2 regions of the Janibacter sp. UYMM211 genome follow, and region 1 is predicted to be linked to the other one. Evidence: riboswitches for the same ligand, from Rfam matches in the RefSeq annotation. Region 1 holds a riboswitch; the other holds the start of a gene.
The links. Region 1 has a riboswitch for FMN ahead of ABIB53_RS10830 (nicotinamide mononucleotide transporter family protein). Riboswitches for the same ligand answer to the same signal wherever they lie in the genome.
Positions count from the first base shown of each region.

Region 2: it holds a riboswitch for FMN, as region 1 does, so the genes downstream of both, ribD (bifunctional diaminohydroxyphosphoribosylaminopyrimidine deaminase/5-amino-6-(5-phosphoribosylamino)uracil reductase RibD) here and ABIB53_RS10830 (nicotinamide mononucleotide transporter family protein) in region 1, are expected to answer to the same signal.

Region 1 is NZ_JBEPOY010000003.1:341,369-346,672, reverse strand. Features, by position in the region: gene ABIB53_RS10845 (RsmB/NOP family class I SAM-dependent RNA methyltransferase) at 1-1,301, shown strand, start outside; gene ABIB53_RS10840 (VOC family protein) at 1,301-1,684, shown strand; gene rpe (ribulose-phosphate 3-epimerase) at 1,699-2,358, shown strand; FMN riboswitch at 2,464-2,590, shown strand; gene ABIB53_RS10830 (nicotinamide mononucleotide transporter family protein) at 2,603-3,367, shown strand; gene ABIB53_RS10825 (phosphoribosyl-ATP diphosphatase) at 3,379-3,642, shown strand; gene hisG (ATP phosphoribosyltransferase) at 3,658-4,497, shown strand; gene ABIB53_RS10815 (PH domain-containing protein) at 4,485-4,937, shown strand; gene ABIB53_RS10810 (FUSC family protein) at 4,996-5,304, opposite strand, start outside.
Region 2 is NZ_JBEPOY010000007.1:77,229-82,532, reverse strand. Features, by position in the region: gene ribB (3,4-dihydroxy-2-butanone-4-phosphate synthase) at 1-1,059, opposite strand, end outside; gene ABIB53_RS15820 (riboflavin synthase) at 1,056-1,685, opposite strand; gene ribD (bifunctional diaminohydroxyphosphoribosylaminopyrimidine deaminase/5-amino-6-(5-phosphoribosylamino)uracil reductase RibD) at 1,685-2,740, opposite strand; FMN riboswitch at 2,828-2,958, opposite strand; gene ABIB53_RS15810 (HAD family hydrolase) at 3,061-3,846, shown strand; gene ABIB53_RS15805 (DUF1206 domain-containing protein) at 3,843-4,709, shown strand; gene ABIB53_RS15800 (phosphatase PAP2 family protein) at 4,691-5,304, opposite strand, start outside.

The DNA of each region.
Region 1 (5,304 bases):
CGGGCTTCGCGACCGAGCTGACCTACGGCACCCTGCGGATGCAGGGGCTCTACGACCCGATCATTGCCGTCGCCGCCGACCGGCCGGTAAGCCGCCTCGACGGGGGAGTGCTCGACGTCCTGCGCCTGGGCACCCACCAGCTGCTGAGCATGCGCGTGCCCCAGCACGCCGCCGCCGACCAGAGCGTCGCCCTGGCCCGCCAGGTCAACGGCGCCGGCGCCGCGGGGCTCGTCAACGCCGTCATGCGCCGCGTGAGCGAGCGCACCGTGCAGGAGTGGCGCGAGGCGGTCGTGCCCGCCGAGCCGACGAGCACCCGTCTGGCCGTGTCGACGTCTCACCCCGAGTGGGTCGTCAAGGCGTTGCGCCAGGCCCTCGTCGGTCACGGGGCGAGCGACGCCGCCCACGTCGACGCCGATCTCGAGCGCCTGCTCGAGGCGCACAACGCCGCCGCCCCCGTCGCCCTCGTCGCGCGGCCGGGTCTGTCCGACGTCGAGGAGCTGCTCACCGCCGAGCACCTCGAGACCGCCCCGGGCGACCACTCTCCCTTCGCCGTCCTCCTCCTCGGGGGCGACCCGGCGGGCATCCCCGCCGTCCGCGACGGCCGGGCGGCCGTGCAGGACGAGGGCAGCCAGCTGCTCGCCCTGGCCCTCGCGGGGGCGCCGGTCACCACCCCGGCCGGGCGCCGTGAGCGCTGGCTCGACCTGTGCGCCGGACCCGGCGGCAAGGCGGGCCTGCTCGCCGCCCTCGCCCGCGAGCACGGCGCCGACCTCGTGGCCAACGAGATCTCCGAGCACCGCAGCGACCTCGTGCGCGCCACCCTGCGCCCCTCGCTCGAGGCCGCGCGCGAGGCCGGGCTCGAGCTGACCGTGCGCACCGCCGACGGTCGTGAGGCAGGGGCAGACGAGCCCGGGCGGTACGACCGGGTGCTCGTCGACGCGCCGTGCACGGGTCTGGGGGCCCTGCGACGCCGGCCCGAGGCCCGCTGGCGCCGCACCCCGGCCGATCTCGCCGGTCTCGGCCCGCTCCAGCGCGACCTGCTCGCGAGCGGGCTCGACGCCCTGGCGCCCGGGGGCGTGCTCGCCTACGCGACGTGCAGCCCGCACCTGTCCGAGACCTCCTTCGTCGTGCGGGACGTGACCCGCCGACGTGACGACGTCGAGGCGCTCGACGCCCCGGCCGTCCTGCGCGAGGTCGCGAGCAGCGAGCTCGCCGGTCTCGGCGACGGGCCGGCGGCGCAGATGTGGCCCCACTTGCACGGCACGGACGGCATGTACCTGCACCTGCTGCGCAAGCGGGCCTGATGCACGTCCTCGTCACCGGCGTGCACGTCGACGACCCCGCCCGGGCGTACGCCTTCTACACCGAGGTCCTCGGCTTCCGCGACGTGCTCGTCGTGCCCGGCAGCGACCTGTACATCCTCGGCCCGAGCACCGGGTGGGAGCTCGGCGCGCAGATCAACCTCGAGCCGATCACCGACCCGCTGACCCGCGCCTACCAGCAGCACTGCCTGCGCGAGGCGCGCCCGGTGCTCATGCTCGGGGTCCCCGACGCCGAGCTCGAGTACCGCCGGCTCAAGGAGCGCGAAGACCTCGTCTTCCGCCTCGAGCTCACCCGCGACGCCATCGGTCTGCACTTCCAGATCGAGGACACCGTCGGCAACGTCCTGTCCATCCACGAAGCCTGAGGACACCAGACCCCGTGCAGATCTCCCCGAGCATCCTCTCCGCCGACTTCGCCCACCTCGCGGACGAGCTCGACGCCATCGCGACCGCCGATTGGGCGCACGTCGACGTCATGGACGCGCACTTCGTCCCCAACCTCACCCTCGGCCTGCCGGTCGTCGAGTCGCTGCTCGCCGTGAGCCCGATCCCCATCGACTGCCACCTCATGATCGAGGACCCCGACCGCTGGGCCCCGCCGTACGCCGAGGCGGGCGCGCAGTCGGTGACCTTCCACGTCGAGGCGGCGAAGGACCCGGTGCGCCTCGCGCGCGACCTGCGGGCGGCCGGCGCCCGGGCGAGCATGGCGATCAAGCCGGGCACCGACTTCGCGCCCTACGAGGACCTGCTGCCCGAGCTCGACATGGTCCTCGTCATGACCGTCGAGCCCGGCTTCGGCGGGCAGTCCTTCATGGCCGACCAGATGCCGAAGGTGCGCCAGGTGCGCGAGGCCGTGCGTCGCCACGGCGGCGAGATCTGGGTGCAGGTCGACGGCGGCGTCTCCGCGCGGACCATCGAGCAGTGCGCCGAGGCGGGCGCCGACGTCTTCGTCGCCGGGTCGGCCGTGTACGGCGCGGAGTCCGCGGCCGACGCGGTGGCCGAGCTGCGCGAGCTCGCGCAGCGGCACGCCCACGCCTGACCCGTCCCCCTTCGCCCTCGTCGCGTCCCGCGTGGGTGCGGCATCGGCGAGATCACACGCCGCGGGTTTTGCCCCGGGTGCCCGGGCGCGCGACGATGGCCCGAGCACGTGCCTCGTGACTCGGTGAAACTCCGAACCGGCGGTGAGAGCCCGCGACCCGGCCATGGTGGTCGGTGAACTCTGGTGAGACCCCCAGGGCCGACGGTCATAGTCCGGACGAGAGAGGCGCTGCGGGAGGACAGTCATGCCTGCAGAGGGTCAGAACCTCTTCCAGGAGATCATCGCCGCGCACCTGCAGATCGGGCCCTACGCCCTGTACTGGCTCGAGGCGGTCGGGATCCTCATCGGCGTCGTCAGCGCCTACCTCGGGATGAAGCGGTGGGTGTGGGCCTGGCCGGTCGGCATCAGCGCCAACATCATGCTCTTCGCGGTCTACCTCGGCGCGCTCTTCGGCGCCGACGAGCGGATCCCGCTCTTCGGGCAGGCCGGGCGTCAGGTCTTCTTCATCGTCACGAGCATCTACGGCTGGTGGCGCTGGACCCAGATCAAGCGCGAGCGCACGGCGGCGGAGCCGGGCGCGGTCGGCAGCGAAGGGGGAGCCGCGATCGTCCCGCGGTGGGCGACCTCGCGCGAGCGTCTCGTCGTCGCCGGCGTGTGGCTCGGTGGCACGGTCGTCGCGCACCAGGCCTTCGTCACGCTGTGGGCCGCGGCGCCGAACCCGTACTGGCAGCCCCAGTGGTGGTACTTCTGGAGCGACTCGTGGATCTTCGTCGGGTCGATGCTCGCGACGTACATGATGGCGCGCGGGTGGAACGAGTTCTGGCTCGCCTGGATCGCCGTCGACCTCGTCGGGGTCCCGCTCGGCTTCGCCACGGGGTACGTGCCCACCGCCGTCATGTACATCGGTTACGGCGCCTTCGTCCTCTACGGCTTCACCCAGTGGGTGGCGGCCACCCGGCGCGCGGCCGCGACCCCGACCGGGTCAGGGGAGCGCGTCGGCGCCGCCTAGACTGGGCGCCTGTGAAGACCTTCGACTCCCTCTTCGCCGAGCTCACGGCGACCGCGCAGACCCGGCCCGAGGGCTCGGGCACCGTCGCAGCGCTGGACGCCGGCACCCATGCCATCGGCAAGAAGGTCGTCGAGGAGGCCGCCGAGGTGTGGATGGCCGCCGAGCACGAGGGCAAGGAGCGCCTCGCCGAGGAGATCAGCCAGCTGCTCTACCACCTCCAGGTGCTCATGCTCGCCAACGACCTCGAGCTCGACGACGTCTACACCCACCTCTGATCAGGCAGGACCTCCGTGCGCATCGCCGTCCCCAACAAGGGCTCGCTGTCCGAGCCGTCCGTCGCCATGCTCCGAGAGGCCGGCTACCGCGTGCGCCGGGACTCCAAGGAGCTCGTCGTCGCCGACCCCGACAACGGGGTCGAGTTCTTCTACCTGCGCCCGCGTGACGTCGCCGTCTACGTCGGGCAGGGCCAGGTCGACGCCGGCATCACCGGCCGCGACCTGCTCCTCGACTCCGGCTCGGCCGCCGTCGAGATCATGTCGCTCGGCTTCGGCGGCTCGACCTTCCGCTTCGCCGGCCGGGCCGGCACGGCGAGCGGCGTCGGCGACCTCCAGGGCCGCCGCGTCGCGACGTCCTACGCCGGGCTCGTCGCCGCGCACCTCGCCGACCACGGCGTGCAGGCCGAGGTCGTGCGGCTCGACGGAGCGGTCGAGACGGCGATCACCCTCGGCGTCGCCGACGCGATCGCCGACGTCGTCGAGACCGGCACCACCCTGCGCAACCAGGGCCTCGAGGTCTTCGGCGAGCCGATCCTGCGCAGCGAGGCCGTCCTCGTGCGCCGGGCCGATGCCGCCGAGTCCGCGGTCGAGGTCCTGCACCGCCGGCTCATGGGCGTCGTCACGGCGCGCCACTACGTCATGCTCGACTACGACTGCCCGACGACGATCGTCGAGCAGGCGGTGACCCTCACCCCGGGCCTGGAGTCGCCGACGATCTCGCCGATGCACGACAAGGACTGGGTCGCCGTGCGGGCCATGGTCCCGCGCGGACGGACCAACGCGATCATGGACGAGCTCTACGACATCGGGGCCCGCGCGATCCTCGTCACCGAGATCACCGCGTGCCGGCTGTGAGCGGCGCAGGACGTCCCGGCGACGGGACGAATGCCCCCTTCGTCCCCCGGCGCGGGCGCCTCGTGGCGAGCGTCCTCGCCGTCCTCACCCTCGTCATCTTCCTGCTCGTCGCGATCTTCGTGCCCGAGCGCTTCCACCTCGTCGACCGGCTCGGCTTCTTCCTCATCGGGCTCGGCGTCGCCGGGCTGCTCAGCCGGTACATGACGATCCGGGCGGTGCCGCGGGCCGACGGCCTGCTCGTGCGCAACCTCGGGCCGCAGCAGGTCGTGCCGTGGGAGGACATCGAGGCGGTGCGCTTCTCCGACGGCATGCCGTGGGTGCGGCTCGACCTCGCCGACGGCGACGACATGGCGGTCATGGCGATCCAGCGGGCCGACGGCTCCGGCTCGCTCGCCCAGGCCCAGCGGCTCAGCGACCTCGTCGGCGCCCACCAGCGCTGATCACTCTGCGCGCTGCTCCGCGCGCACGAGCGCCGCTACTCCGCGCGCACGAGCGCCGCTACTCCGCGCGCACGAGCGCGACGGCGTCGGCGTACTCGAGGCCGGTGACCATGAGCAGGTCGACGACCATCGAGCGCACCTGCGCCCGGATGAGCTCGGCCGACAGGGTCGCCCCGGGCTCGCCCCGACCCGCGGCGCGCCCCACCCGCACGAGCTGCTCGCGCACCTCGATGCCCAGCCGCCCCTGGTCGAGCTCGCGGGCGAGCTCCTCGACGACGACCGCGAGACGGTCGACGACCCGCAGGTAGGGCTCGGGCACGGCCTCGCCGACCCTGACGGCGACACCCGTGCGGCGGGCGAGCACGCG
Region 2 (5,304 bases), on a different contig from region 1:
GACCTTCGCCGGGTTGTTCGTCATGAGCTCGACGTCGGTGAGCCCGAGGTCGTGCAGCACGGCGACGGCGGCGCCGTACTCACGGGCGTCGACGGGCAGGCCGAGCGCGATCTGCGCCTCGACCGTGTCGGCGCCGGCGTCCTGCTCGGCGTAGGCGCGCAGCTTGTCGAGCAGCCCGACGCCGCGGCCCTCGTGCCCGCGCAGGTAGACGACAGCACCGCCGTGCTCGGCGACCTCGGCGAGCGCGGCGTCGAGCTGGGGCCCGCAGTCGCAGCGTCGCGAGCCGAAGGCATCGCCGGTGAGGCACTCGGAGTGCACCCGGACCCGGGAGCCGCCCGGCCGCGTGAGCGCGACGTGCTCGGCGCCGGTGACGAGGTCGCGGTAGCCGTGGGCGACGAGCCGGCCGTGCCGGGTGGGCAGGGTCGTCGTCGTCACCCGCTCGACGCGGTCGTGCAGGTGGCGCCACGCGACGAGGTCGGCGATGGTGACGACCAGCAGGTCGTGCTCCGCGCCGAGCGCGAGCACCTCGGGGGTGCGCAGCATCGTCCCGTCGTCGGCCGTGAGCTCGCCGATGGCGCCGACCGGCTCGAGACCGGCGAGCCGGCACAGGTCGACCGTCGCCTCGGTGTGGCCACGGCGCACGAGGACGCCTCCGTCACGGGCGCGAAGGGGGACGACGTGCCCCGGGCGCACGAGGTCGCCGGGGGTGGCCGTGGGGTCGGCGAGCACGTGGAGGGTGCGGGTGCGGTCGGCGGCGCTGATGCCGGTCGTCACCTGGGCCGCGGCGTCGACGGTGATCGTGTACGCGGTGCGCAGCGAGTCCTCGTTGCGCGTCACCATGAGCGGCAGCTCGAGCCGGTCGGCGCGCTCCTCGGTCATCGGCGCGCAGATGTAGCCCGACGTGTACCGGATCGTCCACGCGAGCCACTCGGCGGTGGCCGTCTGCGCGGCGAGGACGACGTCGCCCTCGTCCTCGCGGTCGGCGTCGTCGAGCACGAGCACCGGGCGCCCGGCGCGCAGGGCCTCGAGGGCGTCGGGGATCGTCGCGAAGCCGCTCATGACGCGGCCTGACGGTCGCCGAGCAGCCCGGCCACGTACTTCGCGAGCACGTCGGTCTCGAGGTTGACCCGGTCGCCGACCGCCCGCCGGCCCAGCGTCGTCTCCGCGAGCGTCGTCGGTATGAGCGAGACCTCGAAGCCCGCGTCGGTCAGCCCGCTCACGGTGAGCGAGGTGCCGTCGACGGCGACCGAGCCCTTGCGCACGAGGTGGGGGCGCAGCTCCTCGGGCACGCTCACCTCGAGCACCTCCCAGCGCTCGTGCACGGTGCGCGCGACGACCTCGCCGACGCCGTCGACGTGGCCCTGGACGACGTGCCCGTCGAGCCGGCCGTCGGCGCGCAGCGCGCGCTCGAGGTTGACCGGGTCGCCCGGGGCGAGCCCGCCGAGGGTGGTCCAGCGCAGGGTCTCGCCCATGACGTCGGCGGTGAAGCGCTCGCCGTCGTGCTCGACGACGGTGAGGCACACCCCGCCGACGGCGATGGAGCACCCGGGACGGGCGTCGACGAGCACGCCCGGGCCCTCGATCGTCATCCGGGCGCTGCCGACGTCGGCCTCGCCCCCGTCACCGGGCTGCTCGTGCTCGACGGCGAGCACGGTCCCGACCTCCTCGATGATGCCGGTGAACATCAGTCCTCCTCGTGGTGCTGGTCGGAGCCGGCGGTGCCGACGCTCAGGTCGATGCGCACGTCGTCGCCGACGAGGCGCACGCCCTCGGTGCGCAGACGACGTGCCTGGGTGATGGTCGTGACGCCGAGATCGCCGAGCGCGGACGGGCCGGCGCCGAGCAGCGCGGGGGCGAGGTAGGCGATGACGTCGTCCACGCAGCCCGCGCGCCAGAAGGCCGCGGCGACGGTCGGCCCGCCCTCGAGCCACACCGAGCGCACGCCTCGGGCGTGCAGCTCGGCCAGCGCCGCCCGCACGTCATGGGTCGGCAGGTGCAGGGTCGGCGCGTCACCGTCGAGCACCCGCGCGCCGCGGGGGACGAGACGGTGCCCGAGCACGACCCGCAGCGGCTGCCGGGGGAGGAGCTCGCCGTCGGCGTCGCGCGCGGTGAGCTGGGGGTCGTCGGCGAGCACGGTGCCGACGCCGACGAGGACGGCGCCGTGCTGGGCCCGGGCCCGACCCACGTCGACCCGGGCCTCCCGCCCGGTGATCCACCGGCTCGTGCCGTCGGCGGCGGCCACGCGACCGTCGAGGGTCGACGCGTACTTCCACGTGACGCGGGGGCGGCCGTGCACGATCGCGAAGCGCCAGTCGCGCACGAGCGCGTCGGCCTCGTCGGCGAGCACGCCGCCGCGGACCTCGACCCCGGCGTCGCGCAGCACCTGCGCCCCGCCGCCGGACCGGGCCCCCGGGTCGCTGCTCGCGTGGACGACCCGCCCGACCCCGGCCGCCAACAGCGCCTCGGTGCACGGGCCGGTCCGGCCGGTGTGCGCGCACGGCTCGAGGCTCACGTAGGCGGTCGCGCCCCGTGCTCGCTCGCCGGCGGCCTCGAGCGCGACGACCTCGGCATGCGCGGTGCCCGCGCCGTGGTGCCAGCCCTCGCCGACCACCTGCGGGCCGTCGGGCCGGTCGGCCACGAGGACCGCGCCGACCCGGGGGTTGGGGTCGACGGCGGGGCCGCGCTCCGCCAGCTCGAGGGCGCGCCGCACCCACCGCTCGTCATCATCAGGCCCGGTCACCCTGGGTCCTCCTGCCGTCGCCGTCTCCAGGCTCCGGGGGGTCGCGCGAGGGTGCGCAGGCCACGGGTGCGCACAGCGCACCCGCCACCACGTGCTGCCTCCCATCCGGACTTTCACCGTCGGTCGAGGAATCTCACCTCGTCAACCGCTCGCTGGCTGCGAGCGGGTCGCGGACTGTCACCGCCGGCTCGGAATTGCACCGACCCCGGAGCACGTACCCCTCCACGGTAGCCCCCGCCGGGCGGGCCGGTCGAGACGTGTCAACGCCCGAGGGCGGTGAGCGGCGTCACGGCGGATAGGTTGCGGGCGTGGACGCGCACATGATCTGCCTCGACCTCGACGGCACGACGATCACGCACGAGGGGGTCCTGCGCCCCGCCGTCCGCGAGGCGGTGCGGGCGGTCCTCGCTGCCGGTCACCACGTCGTCGTCGCCACCGGTCGCGGCATCGTCGCGACGACCCCGATCCTCGACGCGCTCGGCCTGACGAAGGGGTGGGCGGTCTGCTCCAACGGCGCGGTGACGGTCCGTCTGGACCCCCGTGCCCCGCAGGGCTGGACGCTCGACGAGGACGACGTCGTCACCTTCGACCCCGCCCCGGTCCTCACCCGCCTGCGTCCCGTGCTGCCCGACGCGCTCGTCGCGGTCGAGGACCTCGGCGTCGGCTTTCGCCTCAGCGCCCCCTACCCGCCCGACGAGCTCGTCGGCGAGCAGACGGTCGTGCCGTGGGAGGAGCTCCTCGCGCACCCGACGACCCGTGTGACCCTGCGGATGCCGGAGGCGACGAGCGAGGAGTTCGCCGAGGCGGTCGACCGCGCCGGTCTGCACGGCGTCGCCTACTCGGTCGGCTTCTCGGCCTGGCTCGACATCAACCCCGAGGGCGTCTCGAAGGGGTCGGCGCTGGAGATCGTGCGCCGTCGCCTCCACGTCGAGCCGGGTCTGACCGTCGCCGTCGGCGACCAGCGCAACGACGTCGAGATGCTGCGCTGGGCCGCCCGGGGCGTCGCGATGGGCAACGCCCCCGCCGAGGTGCAGGATGTGGCCGACGAGGTCACCGGAGTCGTCGACGACGACGGGCTCGTCCCCGTCCTGAGGAGCCTGCTGTGAGCACGTCCGAGCACCGTCCCCGCCGCGCCTCCAGCCGCGCGGCCGACGCCGCCGACGAGGCCGTCGACGACGCGGTCGACGCGGTCGACGACGCGAGCTCGCACCCCGTCGTCATCGCGCTCGCCCGGGTCGGTCACGCCGTCAACGGCGTCCTCCACCTCGTCATCGCCGGCATCGCGCTCCAGCTCGCGTGGGGCGCGGCGGGCGGCGAGCAGGCCGACCAGTCCGGGGCTCTCGCCGCGCTCGCCGGCCAGCCCCTCGGGGCCGTGCTCCTGTGGGTCTTCGTCGTCGGCGGCACGGCGCTCGGCCTGTGGTACCTCGCCGAGGTCGTCGCGCCCTCGCCCGGCGACGGCGGCGCGTCCGAGCGCGCCAAGTCGGGTGCGAAGGGGGTCGTCTACCTCGCCATCGCGTGGTCGGCCTTCCGCTTCGCCACCGGGTCGGGCGAGTCCGGCTCGAGCGAGGACCAGACGCAGACCCTCACCCAGACGCTCATGCGCCAGCCCGCCGGTCAGTGGCTCGTCGCGGTCGTCGGCCTCGTCGTCGTCGCGGTCGGTGCGTACTACGTGCAGAAGGGCGTGCGTCAGCGCTTCATGAAGGACCTCACCCGTCACCCGGGGGTGTGGGCGGTGACCGCCGGCACCATCGGCTACCCGGCGAAGGGGGCCGTCCTCGCCCTCGTCGGCATCTTCTTCGTCGTCGCCGCCTGGCAGCACGACGCCGACGAGGCGCAGGGCCTCGACGGGGCGCTCAAGGCGGTTAAGGGCGCCGAGTACGGCCCCTACCTGCTCACCGCGATGGCGCTGGGCATCATCGCCTTCGGCATCTACTGCATCGCCCGCGCGCGCTACGCCCGGTTGGACTGAGGCGGGGCGGTCGGCCCCGGTCGGGGCCGCAGACCGATCGTCAGCGCGGCCGCGGTCATCGCGCTCCCCACGAGCACGCCGGCGAGGACGTCGGTCGGGTAGTGGACCCCGAGGTAGACGCGGTCGAGGCAGGTGAGCACGACGAGGGTCGCCGCGGCCACGACGAGCACCGTACGCGTCCACGTGCGGCGCGCGAGGGGCCACAGCAGGACGACGAGCAGGATCATCGCGATCGTGCTGCCCGTCGCGTGGCCGGAGGGGTAGCTGTAGCCGTCGGCGACGGTGATCGCCTCCGGCGGCACCGGGCGCGGGCGCCCGACGATGTACTTGCACGTGATCGACAGCCCCCAGCCGACGAGCCCCACGGGCACGACCCACAGGGCGCGGCGCCGAACGAGACCGCGCCAGTGCAGCACCCCCGCGAGCAGCGCGAGGACGAGGAAGAGCACCCACGGCTCGGTGAGATGGGCCCACAGCAGCAGGGCGTCGACGAGCCCGGGCCGCTCCAGTGCGTACCCGGTCGTCGCGTCGATGACCGAGGCGTCGCTGCGGCGGACCGAGCTCGACGCGAGGACGACCTGACGCCCGACGAAGG